3 regions of the Flavonifractor sp. HCP28S3_F3 genome follow, and region 2 is predicted to be linked to each of the others. Evidence: riboswitches for the same ligand, from Rfam matches in the RefSeq annotation. Region 2 holds a riboswitch; each other region holds the start of a gene.

What was found. Region 2 has a riboswitch for cobalamin ahead of cbiD (cobalt-precorrin-5B (C(1))-methyltransferase CbiD). Riboswitches for the same ligand answer to the same signal wherever they lie in the genome.
Region 1: another riboswitch for cobalamin. It lies ahead of ACTNB1_RS09420 (S-layer homology domain-containing protein); the one in region 2 lies ahead of cbiD (cobalt-precorrin-5B (C(1))-methyltransferase CbiD).
Region 3: another riboswitch for cobalamin. It lies ahead of ACTNB1_RS09415 (homing endonuclease associated repeat-containing protein); the one in region 2 lies ahead of cbiD (cobalt-precorrin-5B (C(1))-methyltransferase CbiD).

The regions. Positions count from the first base shown of each region.
Region 1 is NZ_JBQHUF010000009.1:56,405-61,236, forward strand. Features, by position in the region: gene ACTNB1_RS09420 (S-layer homology domain-containing protein) at 1-2,462, opposite strand, end outside; cobalamin riboswitch at 2,651-2,911, opposite strand; gene ACTNB1_RS09425 (cysteine-rich small domain-containing protein) at 3,603-3,881, shown strand; gene ACTNB1_RS09430 (hypothetical protein) at 3,897-4,193, shown strand; gene ACTNB1_RS09435 (ABC transporter ATP-binding protein) at 4,260-4,832, opposite strand, start outside.
Region 2 is NZ_JBQHUF010000003.1:12,394-17,225, reverse strand. Features, by position in the region: gene ACTNB1_RS04045 (cobalt-precorrin 5A hydrolase) at 1-371, opposite strand, end outside; gene cobM (precorrin-4 C(11)-methyltransferase) at 368-1,123, opposite strand; gene cbiD (cobalt-precorrin-5B (C(1))-methyltransferase CbiD) at 1,133-2,269, opposite strand; cobalamin riboswitch at 2,361-2,541, opposite strand; gene ACTNB1_RS04030 (helix-turn-helix domain-containing protein) at 2,599-2,703, opposite strand; partial or broken gene ACTNB1_RS04025 (sigma 54-interacting transcriptional regulator) at 3,012-3,920, opposite strand; gene ACTNB1_RS04020 (ketopantoate reductase family protein) at 4,305-4,832, shown strand, end outside.
Region 3 is NZ_JBQHUF010000009.1:47,419-52,250, forward strand. Features, by position in the region: gene ACTNB1_RS09410 (S-layer homology domain-containing protein) at 1-2,655, opposite strand, end outside; cobalamin riboswitch at 2,765-2,989, opposite strand; gene ACTNB1_RS09415 (homing endonuclease associated repeat-containing protein) at 2,992-3,570, opposite strand; cobalamin riboswitch at 3,765-3,900, opposite strand; gene ACTNB1_RS09420 (S-layer homology domain-containing protein) at 4,105-4,832, opposite strand, start outside.

The DNA of each region.
Region 1 (4,832 bases), on a different contig from region 2:
GCGCCCTCCCTTACTGTGAAGGAACCGCTGGCGGGCTCACAGCCCTCGCAGCTAACCGTGTAGGTATATTCGCCGGCCGGCAGCTGATACACATTGGCCTCGTCTCCGCTGTGGGTGACCGGTTTTCCCTGAAAGAGAACGCTGATCGTATACGGCGCGGAAATGTCCTCCGGACGGGTCACCTGGAACGTGACGGCTTGCCGGGTGCTGGCATCCAGCGTCACCGTCTCCGTCACGTCAGCGCCGTCCACAGTGATCTGCCCCGTCCGCTCCGCATAGCCAAAGCAGGATACCGTGTAGTCATATGTGCCGTCGGCCAGCGCATAGACTATCGTTCCGGTGCTGTTGGAGACAGGCTCGATAGTTTCTTCGTCGTTCTGTGCTTTCAGGATCATCTGGGCATTTCCCGGACTAAGAGTAAATGTCGCGGTGTGCAGGGTTTCCAGCGCAAAGTCCTTCAGATAGACGCAGTCGTCTCCCTGGTCACCACTGGAATCCTTGACGTAGGTCAGCGTGACCGTGTCGCCGCCTTTTACATCCAGGGTATGCTTCGTCCAGTCTATTTCTCCGCCGACTTTGGAGCCGTTATTGATGACGAGACCGTCATATACAGTCCAGGAGCCCTCGGACGACACCTTGTACCAGAAGGAAAGGCTGCCCTGGGCAACGGACTCGTCGACCGTAATGGTCACGGTGACCTGGGAACTGCTCTGCCTCTTGCTGTTGGAGCGGAGAACGCCGTCCTCCTCCACAAACTCCTGACCGGGTTCTCCTTTATAGCTGGAATTGTGGCTGTACGCCACCTGGGCTTTCCCGGCCAGAGCGTTGAATACAGTGCTGGGGAAGGGCTTCTCCGACACGGAAACCTGGAATGTTGCGCTGCTTCCGCAATAGGTGACCGTGACCGTCTTCTCCCCGGCTGTTGAGGAATCAAAGCCGCTGACGTCGAAGCCCTGGGAGATCTCCCGGGTGGAGTTGTCGGAGTAGCTGACAGTTACCACAAGGCCGGCGGTGTCCAGCGTGTCGCCCACATAGTATTCCGTCTTGCCTGGCTGGGTTTTGACCGCAATGCCGGTGACCGTTTTCAGGGAGACCGTCTCGGTCTTATCCTCAGTCAGACGGATACTTCCCTGCGCGCCTTCCACCTGCTCCGCTGTCGGCGTCACGACATAGTCATAGGTCTTGTTCAGGAGCAGCGTATAAGCTCCGTTTTCCCCGGCGGCCATTTCCTGGCCATCCAGCGTCACGGTAATTGTATAATCCTCCGCACCGTCAACCTGAAAGCTCAAGGTGCCCCACTGGCTCTCGTCGTGTTCCAGGATGATGGAGCCCACCTGGATTTCCGCACTGCTGTTGGCCTGAGCTTCGGAAATGGTAAGCTCTCCGTTCTGGGTCGTATAGCCCTCACAGCTGACCGTGTAGGTGTAGCTGCCGGCGGCCAGGGAGGCGGTTCGCCTCTCCCCCTGGTTGGAGGAATACACGACGGTGTCACCACTGCGGATGGTCAGCTCCGCCGCGGACGGTGCAATGGTAAACACAGTGGAAGCGGTAGAGATCTGCCAGGACAGAACCGGATACTCCCCGGCCTTGACCCGGAAGCCCTCGCCCAACGCGGCGGCAAAATCCGCACCCTTCATCTCCTCCGATATTTTAGCGGCAGCCGTCTGGTTGTTGCCGTTGGTACCGGTGGTGCAGCTGGAGTCCAGATAATAGCAGTTTTCCGCTGTGGAATTGTACATCCATCCGGCAATAGCACCAAAATTGGTGGCCTTTTCCTGCACAGTAATGGCGCCGGTGCTATAACAGTTGTTCAGGCTGCTGCCGCGACCGTAATCATCTCCTGCGTAGCCGACGATACCGCCCAGGTTTGCACCGGAACGGTTCCGTTGACTGGAAATCTCACCCTGGTTATAGCAGTTGGTAATGGCAGTGGCCTTGGTTTGACCGGCAATGCCGCCAGCGTACTGGTCAGTTCCGCTGAGCGCCACACTTCCGGTATTGCCGCAGCCGGTGATACTGCCGCCGGTACACTGTCCTGCGATGCCGCCCGCATACTTGCTGCCGGCGGTGATGGACGCCGTATTCAAACAGTTTTCAATCGTACCGGAGCTGAGGCCCGCGATGCCGCCCACCTGACTGGTACCGCTGACCGAACCGTCAGTGATGATATTGCGGACGGTCGCGCCGGAGGACAGCTCGGAAAAGAGCCCCAGCTTGCTGTCGCCGGAAATGGTGAGGGTTACCTTGTGCCCTCCACCGTCAAAGCTGCCGCTGAAAGGCTGCCCGTAGGGGGAAGACACTGTAATATCATCTGTCAAAACGTAGTTTCCATCCGGCTCCATGGCGGCAAACTCACCGACGCTGGACACCGGCTGTGCCGTTTCTGCGGCCAGTGCCGCCGACGGCAGAAGTCCGAGGGTCAGGCACAGCACCAGAAAAAACGAAAGAATCCTTTTTTTCACAAAGCTCCACTCCTTCAAACCATTTTTATAAAAACTGTTTTCAAAAAACAGGGCTTTTGGAACGGGGCCGTACCTGACAAAAAAGGAGCGGACAATTCTGTCCGCTCCTGTGTCGTCACTGCGTGAAAGCGACAGCACAAACGTGCTGCCGCATAAGGCATTTTTTGTCAGAGCAGCCCCGGAGATCCGGGGGTAAGCTCTTAGTAGGTCTTCTGACTGATGTGTCCAGGCGGAGCTATGCCCGCCAACGCAAATCCGCCGCCTTCCCAGCTAAGCCATTACAGCCGCCAGTGACCTGCTTTCGCAGAAAACGGATTTGCTCCACAATCACAGCTATAGAATCGCCCCTTTGCCGCCGTTTTCACGGACGGGTCACGGACGAAACATGTCCAGGATTCTCACCTGATTCCCTTGTTCAGAAACAAGGATGCGTGTCCAGCTCATAGGAGCCGGGTCGCGCATTTGCCACAAAAGCCGGATTTCATATTTAATTTTCCTTGTTGCTTTTGCATTATAGCACAAGCCGTATCAAAATGCTATTCTGTTTTTGCTATTTTTTAAATTTCTTCAGAAAGGAGCCCTTGGAGCCCTGTTTCTAAACAAATTAAAGAGCATTTGACAACCTGCACAAGGCGTGCTATGCTATATTTAAATCCATTCTTGGTTCCAGGCCCGGCGTTTGCCGCCGGTTTGAAAATTTCATATCACTGTATCTATTGCATGGTGTGGCTGTTTGCTGTAACGATCCTGCCGACAAGGATCAGGCAGCAGCTAAAACGAATGGGATATCCAAGTCCCGCGCGACCGGCACTGTGTACGTGAGGCCATTCCGAAGCGGCGTATGCCGTCTGGACGAAAGTCCGCCATTGCGGGGGAAGACCCTGTGAGAAGGTAGGAAATGGACGCAGAGAGCCAAGCTCTCATAACGTAAGTCAGGAGACTTGCACCATGGCAGGATGCAGGGGGAAACAGCGGGCGTGTCCTCCGTTGTGTACGTTGCTTTGCTCGCTGGCCTTCTTGTTAGGGCCAGCGTGTTTTTGTCAGAAGGAGGTGCCGCCCGGGCACCTCCTTTTTCTGTTTCACCGCCGGTCAGTATATCATGAGTGATGTATCAGTCAGTAAAATGAAAGGAGAAGCGGTATGGAATCATCGACGTCCGAAAAGCACTTTCAGTTCTTTTCCAACAGCAAATGCGAATACTTCCCCTGCCATTCCACCAATGACCCGGAAAACTTTAACTGCCTGTTCTGCTACTGCCCGCTGTATGCACTGGGAGATAAATGCGGCGGAAACTTCACCTATATTGCTGGGGGGATTAAGGATTGCAGCGGCTGCTTGATTCCCCATCGCAGGGAGGGCTATGACTATATCATCGGCAAGTATGGCGAGATCAAAAAACTGGCGCAAAAAACCAACTGACAGGAGGCAAGCGTTATGATAAGTCGAACCTGGTTTGAAAATCCGGATCATGTGGTATACGCCGTAAAGGATGAGGTAATCCCCCGGCTCTCCCGGGAGCTGGGAATCAGCGATCTGGCCCAGCGGATTGAGGATTTCAGCAAGGCTCCCACTCAGGAGGGGGAAAACATCAAGGGTCTCAAACGCACCACTCTGAAGCTGATGGTTCCTAACCTGGTTTTCGGGGAGCCCATCGAAATGGGAGAAAATGTATGGATCTATATGGGCGAGCTCTGTCCGGCCTATTGTCTGTACACGCCCTGGGAAAAATAGAAAAAGCACATGGCCTGTACCCGACGCAGGGACAGGCCATGTGCTTTTCTGCATGTCCGAATACCGTTAAGATACCTGCTCCCAACGCTTGAGGGAGGCCATCATATATGAGGCTACGTCCATATCATAAACTTCATGGAGAAACTCTCTTGTTAGAAGCATATTGGCAGGCCCCATCCCTGCCACAGAACCATTTTTCAAAAACAAAAGCTGCTCGGAGAGCATCAGGGAGAGGTTGATGTCGTGGAGTACGCCGATGACAGTCCGTCCTTTTTCCTGAGACCAGTTTTTAAGATAGCTCACCAGCTCTGTCTGGTGCTTCAGATCCAGGTGGTTGGTGGGCTCGTCCAGTAAAATGATCTCCGGTTCCTGGGCCAGCGTCCGGGCCAAAAATACCCGCTGAAGCTGGCCGCCCGACAGCTCGGAGATCTGACACTCCCGCAGCGGCTCCAACCCGGTGGCCCGCAGATACTGCTCCACACACTGCTTGTCCTCTCTGGACGGGGATGCAAAAAGTCCCCGGCGCAGCTTCTGATACCGGCCCATCATCACTGTTTCAAAGACCGAAAAAGAAAAATAGACGGTGCTCATTTGGCTCATCATGGCCATGTGAGACGCAATCTCCGGCCGGCGCATGGC
Region 2 (4,832 bases):
GAGATGGCCGCCTGGCCGCCGGTGAGAGCCGCCACCCGGAGGGCCAGCTCATTGGCCCCGCCCACGTGACCGGAGAGGAGGGGTACCACAAACCGCCCCGCCTCGTCCACGCTCACCACGGCAGGATCAGTGAATTTATCCTTTACATGGGGGGCAATGGCCCGGACGGCGATGCCGCAGGCTCCCACAAAAATGAGGGCGTCCTTTTCCCCCCACATCCGCGCCGTCCAGCCCTCTAGGCTGTCATAGGCCTCCGCCCCAACCTCAGCGGCAAACCGGGCGGGCACATGGAGGGAGGCGTCCAGCGCCTCCGCCAGCTTCTTTCCCAGGGTCGCGCCCCGGCGTGTAAAAGCCAGAATGGCCGCTGTCACTTGCTGGCCTCCCGGAACTCATGGGTGAAGGTGGGGTCGTACAGCTTGGATCTTTCGTATTTTTCACCCAGGAAATTACCAATGGTAATCAACGCCGTCTTGGTGACGTGGTTTTCCCGTGCGGTCTGGGCCAGGGTAGACACGGTGCAGCGGTACACCTTTTCCTCCGGCCAGGTGGCCTTATAGACAATGGCCGCCGGAGTGTCGGGGGCATAGCCGCCCGCCGCCAGCTCTTTTTCCACATCCTCCAGCAGTCCGGTGGACAAAAAGAGCACCATGGTGCAGCCGTGAGAGGCCATCTTGCGCAGCTGTTCTCCCTCGGGCACCGGCGTGCGGCCCGCCATGCGGGTAATGATGACGGACTGTGATACGTCGGGCAGAGTATACTCCGCGCAAAGGGCGGCGGCGGCTCCGGAGAAGGAGGACACGCCGGGGGTCACGTTATAGCTGATGCCCAGCTTATCCAACTCGTCCATCTGCTCCCGGTGGGCACCGTAGAGAGAGGGGTCGCCGGTGTGGAGGCGGGCGGTGGTGCCACCCTTTTCCTCGGTGGCTTTCATCACCTCGATGACTTCTTCCAGGGTCATCTTGGCGCTGTCGTACACCTGGCAGCCCTCTTTTTTATAGTCCAGCAGAGCGGGATTCACCAGGGAGCCGGCGTAGATGATGACGTCGGCCTCCCCCAGCAGCTTGGCTCCCCGCACGGTGATGAGATCGGCCCCGCCGGGGCCCGCGCCGATAAAATGTACCATAAGTTCCTCCTATACCCGGTGGAGGGCCAGCAGCCGGTCCGCCCCCGATGTTTTTCCCAAAATACCGTATTGATTGGAGAAGAAGACCGCTTCGATCTCCAGCTCCGGCCCCGCCCTGTGGCGGAGCTGATCCTCCAGGGCCGCCCCGATGGAGGCCATCACCGGCTCCAGCAGGCCGGCCTTTTTCAGCAGCTCCACCCCTGCGTCGGTGGTGGGACTGTCAAACAGGGCCCGGAGCAGCTCCGGCGAACCTCCCGCCAGGGCGGCGTGGGCGGTGAGGGTCTCCCGCCGCCCGTCGGCCACCCTGGAGTGGGTGTTCATGCTGCCCGCCGCCGCCTTGATGAGCTTACCCAGGTGACCCACCAGCAACAGAGAGGAAAAACCCAGCCCGGCGGCATGGTCGATGGCCATGCCCAGGTAGTTGCTGCAGGTGCAGCGGTGGGTGAGATCCAGGCCCAGGGTTCCCTCCGCGAAAGAGTCTCCGTAGTTGCCGGGAGTCATCAGCAGATCTGTCACTCCGGCAGCCCGGGCCATGTCCTGTTCCAGATACAGCGAGTCGATGAGGGCAGCCTCACTCATGGGCCGGACGATGCCGCTGGTGCCCAGGATGGAGATGCCCCCCTCAATGCCCAGCCGGGGATTGAAGGTGTGACCCGCCAGTTTTTCTCCCTCGGGCACGGAGACCGTCACCAACACGCCGCCGGTATAGCCCGCCTCCGCCATGACCCGCTCCGCCTGCTCCCGAATCATCCGCCGGGGGGTGGAGTTGATAGCCGCCTGGCCCACCGGCTGGTCCAGGCCGGGCCGGGTGACCCTGCCCACGCCCGTGCCGCCGTCAATGGCAACACCGGGAGCATCTGTCCGCTCCGCCCGGGCATAGATCAGGGCACCGTCGGTGACGTCCGGGTCGTCCCCGCCGTCCTTCCGGACGGCGCAGGAGGCCCAGTCCGGCCCGGCGGCGTGATCCAGCAGCTCAGCCTCCACGCTGATCCCGGCAGGGGTATCCACCCGCACGGCAGGCAGGGCCTCCCCAGTCAAGAGCCGCCGGACCGCTCCGGCGGCCGCGGCGGCGGCACAGGTGCCGGTGGTATAGCCGCAGCGCAGCCTCTCCTTCCCCACAGGGAGGTAGACCTCCAGTTTCGCCATGCCGCACCTCCACTTCAAAAGAAAAAAAGCCCTCCCTGGATGAGGGAGGGCTTTGTAGCCAAAACCTGCCGCACCTCTCCACCTCAGAGCTACGCAAACGCATCTTACAGTGGGTCTCCTGGCTTGCGCTTCTTCCTCCGGCACGCCTTCTCAGCCCTGAGGGCCAATGGCTCATGCGCCTTCGTCCACGCTTACAGTAGAGGTAAGACTGCGCCGGATTCTCACCGGCTTCCCCTGATGCGGTACTCCGCGGCTGTAAGTGCTTTCAATTCAGTACAGGCTATTATATCAGTATCTCCAAAAAAACGCAAGGAAAAAGCTAGGTTTTCCTACAACAGGCCGTATTTTTTCAGCTTATACTGGAGCGTCCTACGGGAGATTCCCAGATACTGGGCCGTCTTCTCCCGGTGGCCTTTGTTGAGGCGCAGAGCCATCTGGATCTTGAGATATTCCTCGTTCTGCTCCTTATCCTGCTGGCTATTGTCCCCGGGCCCGCATATCCCGGCTCCAGCATACCGGCGGGCACCTGGTTGATCTTTACCACAGACGACTCGCTCATGACCACCATATGCTCTACCAGGTTGCGCAGCTCCCGGATGTTGCCTGGCCACTCGTAATGGTTTAGAATCTGATACACACTTTTGGAAAACTCCTTTTTTAAGCCGTATTTCCGGCAGAATTTTTCCAAAAAATGATCTGCCAGGGGCGTGATATCCTCCTTGCGCTCCCGCAGAGGCGGAATGGTAATGGGAATGACGTTCAGACGATAATAGAGATCCATGCGGAAGGTACCCTCCTTCACGCACTGGCTCAGCGGGACGTTGGACGCGCAGATCAGTCGGAAATCCACCTCCCGGGGCTTGACGGAGCCTACCCGGATCACCGTTTTGGTCTCCAACACCCGCAGCAGCTTGGCCTGAAGGGCCAGGGACATGGAGTTCACCTCGTCCAGCATCAGGGTATTATGATTGGCCGCCTCGATCAGGCCGATCTTTCCGCTGGAAGCGGCCCCGGTAAACGCGCCTTTCTCATAGCCGAACAGCTCCGCCTCCAGCAGAGATTCCGGCAGAGAAGCGCAGTTGATGGCCACCATGTCCCGGTCTCGATATGGACTGTTGTGGTGGATATACTCAGCCACCACCTCTTTTCCGGTACCTGATTCCCCCAGCAGGAGCACAGTAGCGTCGGTCTGGGCCGCCCGGGCAGCACTGGCGAGCACCGCGCTCATGGCAGCGCTCTCGGCTATAACTGCACCGTGCTTGTCCTCCTGCCCCATCAGGGAGGATGATATGGCATTGAGGGCCTGTGCCTGACTGTATTTCCGGTTCATAGCGTCTATTTCGATCTGACAGGAAATAGCATAGACGATCTCGCCCTGGGCGTCAAAAATAGGAGACACCGTGACCAATCGTCCCACTCGTTTTCCGTCCGCTGAGATGGTGGTGTGGATCTGAGTCACCGTACGTTTGCTCTGGTAGACCTTCTCCACCACGCTCTCCTGATAGATTCCCCGCTCAATGAAATCGTACACTGTGTGGCCCAGGTAGTCCTGGCGCGCTCTGCCTGTGTACTGCAGCAGGGTCTTATTCACAAAGAGGTAGGTCCCCTTGTCGTCAAAAATGATGATGCCTACGTCCAGATTGTCCAGCATGTTTTCCAGGTCCGGAAGATTGCGCTGCATTTTGTGCCTCCCCTCTTGACATCACGGCTTGTTCGTTAAAAAGATAGCAAATAGTTCTGCAAAAAACAAGGGCGCTGTGAAATATCCGTCGGGGCTTTCCTTTCCGACTTTCACACCGTAAAATAGGTCTGCACATTGAGCGGCAGCGGATTAGGCCATTCCATCTGCACACATTTTGCACAACTGCACTTTTTTGTGCAACTGTCTGCCGGATCCTGTGCAATCCCCAGAGCCCAAAAAGCAAAAACCCCGCAGCCATGCGGGTTTGAGAGCTGGCACACAGTTTGCTCCATAGATAGGCAGACACAGCAAAGCGGCTGTCACACCAGTCAAATCACAGAGAGGAGCGTATCAATGAGAATCGCTATCATGGGGGCCGGCGCAATGGGTACCACCCTGGGTGCCTTCCTGAGCCGGAAGGCGCTGGCCGTAGACCTCATCGACACGTATCAGGCCCATGTAGACGCGCTGAACGCGGAGGGCGCCCACATCGTAGGCTGTGCCGAGCTGACCGTTCCGGTCCACGCTCTGACGCCGGATCAGATGGAAGGGATCTACGATCTGGTATTCCTGATGGTCAAGCAGACCAACAACGAAGCCTGCCTGCATCAGCTTCTTCCCCACCTGAGTGAGGAGAGCACTGTCTGCACCCTGCAAAACGGCGTGCCGGAGCCCTCCGTGGCCGAATTGGTCGGTGCAAAGCGCACAGTGGGCGGTGCCTGCCGCTGGGGCGCCACCTTCGTGAAGCCCGGCGTGGCGGAGCTGACCAACGATCTGGACAGCCGGCCCATTCTCTTCGAGATCGGCGAGCTGGACGGCTCCATCACCCCCCGCATTCAGATGGTGGCCGACGTTCTGGGCCACATGGGCAAGGCGGAGATC
Region 3 (4,832 bases), on a different contig from region 2:
GCTTGTGGTGACATCGTAGCTGCCGGCATAGGTAGCCCCTTCGGGCTCCACCTGGGCCATATGCTCCTCGCTGCCCACAATTGCTTCTCCATTTTCATCCACATGGCGCAGCGGGTTGAAGCTGGCCTCGCCGGGGGTGCCGTTCTGTCCGACGGAGTTGGGACTGCGGCGGTGAATGGTATATTCTCCCTCAAACAGGCACTTGATGCCGGTGGCTGCTGTGTAGCCGGCCGTTACCCGGACGGCGGCGGAGACGCCGTTGAGGGACGCCGTCAGGTTGGCAGTTCCTTCTTTATAGATGGTCACCCAGGCATCGGAATCCACATGGATCGCACTTGAATTACTGCTCTCCCAATCGAAGAGTCCGTAATAAACCGGGATCTCCTTTCCTTCTACCGATACATAGGGAACCAGCTCAAAGCCCTGGCTGCCCTCCACCGCATAGGTCTTATTGGTATAGTCCTCGCCGCCAATCTTCAGCTTCAGATCAAAATAGCTGGGCACCTTGGCCTCGATCTGGAAGGACTGGAGCTCCTTTCGCGGCGCACCTTCTGTCCCCTTCAAGAACGCCGTGACCGTCACCGTACCGGCATCGCGCACCCATACTCTGGTCTGCTCCGAGTCTTTGTCATAATATACCATGATGGGGGCATCGGTGGCGTGTGAGGGGGTCTCCCACTCCAGCTGATCGCCCTGGTAGCCGTCAATGGTCAGCGCGGCTACATCGCCGCCCTGCTCGCCGAATACGCTTACCTTCAGCACATCATCCGGCTCTTCAATCGAGGCAGTTTCCTCGGTAATCAGGTTTGTAACGGTTACAGCCTTGAAGTCGGGCTTGACATACTCCTGCTCCTCCCCCAGCCAGGGAAGGCCCTTGTCACTCTGGTGCCACTCCATGCCGCCATAGCGGTGTGTGTTGAGCATGGCGCGGAAGCTGTCCTCTTTTTGCTTGGCGACGTCCTGACTGTCCACCATGGAAGTACCGGTATCAGTGCCAATTGCTTTTCCCTCCGGCCAGTAGCTGTGGAGAATATGTCCGCCGTTTCCGGTCATTACCAGCCCGCCGGAGCCGCTGCCGCCGGGCATTTGATACACATAGCAGTTGGCAATGACAGAGCCGGAGAACATCGTTCCCACAAGACCGCCATATTGGGTGTCCGCCCAGGAATAGCAGTTGATCAGCTTACCATAGAGCTTATCCACCAGGGGCACATTGGTGATGCTGCCGTTGGCACCCAGGTTCTGAATCACGCCGCTGGGGCCAAGGGTGTTGATGACAGGATTCGGATACTTGTCTGCACCTGCAAAGGTTACGGTAAAGCCATTGCCGTCCAGCACACCATTGAAAGGCTTGATTTGGGTACCAAACGGATCGTAAGTACCCACATAGTCCACAATGTCGTTTTTCAGTTTATAGTAGCCGGCGCCGCCTTTTGTCGAAAGCTCCGCCAGCTCCTCGGCTGTGGAAATCATCGTCCACTCCTGGCCCTCCGGCAGCTCCGTCACCGCAGCCGGATCTGCGATCTCAACCAGAGCGTCGACAGCGTTTTTCAGGGAAGCAGTCTGCTCGGCCAGCTTTTCCGCAGTAGCGGCTGGATTCTGTAAAAGGTTTTTGGCAGGCTTGAGGGCTGCCTGTACGGCAGACCAGCTGGCATCGGTATACCGGCCCTTTTCACTGGGCACTTTTGCGATCTCGTCCTGAAGGGCCACACGTTCCGCCGCCGTTGCCGTGGTGCGGTCGGGAACTAAGCCGTCAATTGCCGCCTGCAAATCCTTCCTTGCCCCATCAATGGCGGCCTGGGTGGCGTCTGCATTGTCCAGAACGGCTTTTGCCTTGTCACGGGCAGCCACAAAGGCCTCCCAACTCTCAGATGTATAAGTAACATCTTCTTCGTCAGGAACGGCATTTGTATTGTCCTTTACCCTGTCGTACAGCTCCTGAAGTGCCGTGCGATCCGCCGCAGGTTTCTCTGAAGCAATCGGCTTGGGCACGCCGCCCTCGTCCATAGCCCAGTACAGCAGCCCGGCCTCGTGGACAGCGTTCAGCTGCGCCATGGCATACGGATATTCGTCAGCATTGATTTTCTTGTTGTTCGTATCGGTAAAGTCGCCATTGTATACAGCGTCATAGAGGGTATAATAGCAGTTTTCAATGACAGGCAGACCGGTCGCCTCACCAACAAAGCCGGAGTCGGCGTTATCCGTTGTAGAGAGGCAGTTTTTAATGGTGCCGCCAGCCATGGTGCCAACAAACCCGGCAAAGCACCACGCGGTATAATCATATCCGGCCCCAGACCAGCAGTTATTCACTGTTCCGCCTGTCTGTGTGCGGGCCAGCGCACCTACGGTATCGTCCTCGCCTGCTACTTCACCGTCCAGGCAGAGGTTCTGTACGGTGCCGCTCAGGGTGTTAAACAGCGGCTGGCCGGCCACAGTAATGGTGTAGCCATTACCGTCCAGGGTTCCGGAAAAGTCAATGGCTGTCCATCCGCTCAGTTCAATATCCGCTGTCAGGACATAGCTGCCGTCAGTCATTCCGGCCAGGTCCTCCTGGCTGGACACCTCTGTTACGCCCTCCGCCGCCAGTACACCGCTGGGCAGCAATCCCAGTACCATGACAAACACCAGCAGCAGGCTCAATACTCGTTTCTTCATATTTGCTCCGTCTCTCCTTTTGAGTGTCGCTCTGCCAGGGCATAAAAAATGCCGTGACAGATCCCAATGATCGCCACAGCCGTGTTCCCATGGTCGGGTCGCATTTCGACGACCCTTTGCATTCCTTGTAGGTCTTCTGACTTGCGCTTCCGGAGAAATTCCCCACAACGCCGGATCTGCCTTCCCAGGTCTCCCCAGTGACTGACTTTCGTCAACGATCCGGTGTCTCGGCGCTTACAGCGGCGGTTACCGTTCGGGACTTGCACCCGATTCCCTTGTTCATCCCTCCCTCTGCTTCCGCCGAGACAGGGCCACAACAAATGCTCTATTTACTTGTCAGTTATCCATCTTCGCCTCCTGCCATTTCTCAAAATGCTCCGCGGCGGCAATTACGTTCTCCCACGAACGGAATCGCTCACAGAGGATCTTCGCCTGCGGTACATCACGTTTGCGCGGCGGGTATCCAAGGCGGCATCTGCGGCGGGTCACATCCTCCAGAGCACCGCAGATCTCCGGCTCCTCCGCCAGCATCTGTGACCAATCCGGCATAATCAAATCCGGTGTTGGCAATCGCCGCATCCCGGCTGCCCGCAGTGCGCCTGGCCAGGTACCAAACCGCGCTTTCAGGTAGATGCGATACAGAGAAAAGACCTCATCCTGTGTGGGCGCACGTCCCAGGCGTGACGCCGCATCGTGCAGAACAGCCAGCAAATCCTCGTCGGAATAACTGGCATAGACCGCCCTGCCAAGCCCACTGGACAGCGTAAGAGATGTATAAGGGTGCTTTTCGCCGTTGTCTGCGTACTCTGGTGGAGCTTGCTGTGCCCATTTCTGTATCAAATTGCGATATTGTTCTGCCTCTTGCGGCGTAAGCCTGGCTGGGCGAGCCTGTCTTCGCTTGCTGACGGTCTTCACCCCCTTCCGGTTTCGGGATCTGCTGCCGGTTCAGAAAACAAAAAGCCGGCAGACAATGGTGTCTGCCGGCAAAAAGCAGATATCCATTGCCGATCCCTGCAAATCGAGCGTTTGCACATCAAAAATGTACAAAAACCCTGGCCATCCCCATACATGGGCATGGCTGCAAAAATCGGCAATGGATACCACCTTGATCAATTACCATGGAACAGGCTGACAATCCTGGCTTATGGCCGGAGCCAAATACAGTAGAGGTAAGACTGCGCCGGATTCTCACCGGCTTGTCAGTTGGCATATGTCAAGCATATGACCTGTTCACGAAAATATTCTATCCGCTTTTTATGACGTTGTCAAGGGAATCCGAAGACAAGGATACCTATGGCAGCCCTTGTCTTCAACTGCCGACTTTTGCCGGGCTGGTTCTTTGGGTCAAACTTGCTGTTTCCTCAGGATCGGACTTCCGGGATCCACAGCTGGGGATGCTGTGGATCCCGGAGATCCTTGAGAGGGAAGTATGCTTCAACGAGGAGGCAGTTACTTTGCCAGTTCCTCGCCAAAACGCATCAGAATCATGGCCACTTCGGCCCGAGTAGCGGTGCCTTGCGGCACAATAGTGGTTGCGGTACGCCCGGTGATCAGCCCCTCCGCGTATGCCCAGCGCAGAGCCTCAACTGCCCAGTCGCTGGCGTTCCCGGCGTCAGTGAATGCCGAGAGATCACCAGCTGCGGCTGTATCATGCTTCATAAACTTGGCGTAACGGTAAAGCATAACGACCAGCTGCTCCCTGGTGATACTGTCAGTGCCACCGAACAGACCATTTCCGTAACCTGTGACGATGCCGTTCCCATTGGCCCAGGCTACGGCGTTAGTATACCAGGTATCCGGCGCCACATCGGTGAAGGCCGGGGCTTTACCGTCTCCGGCGGGCGAGCCCGCCAGGCGGTACAGCACGGCAGCCAGCATGGCGCGGCTCATCTCCGCGTCAGGGGAGAAGGTTGTTGTACTGGTGCCGTTGAACAGGCCGTTTTTATAGACGTACTGAACCGCCTCAAAATACCAGGCATCCTTATCCACATCCGTGAAAGGCAGACCGGCATCCAGAGCCGCGAAAGCCGCCTCAGCCTCTGTCAGTACGTTGTAGTTGCGAACCAGCTTCTTCTGGGTGTCGGTCAAGGCATCATATGCTTTCCGGGCCGCTTTGATCTTATCGCCGCTGTCCTTGGTAACAGTTCCGATGGCGTTGATGAGTTTTTCCACCGCCT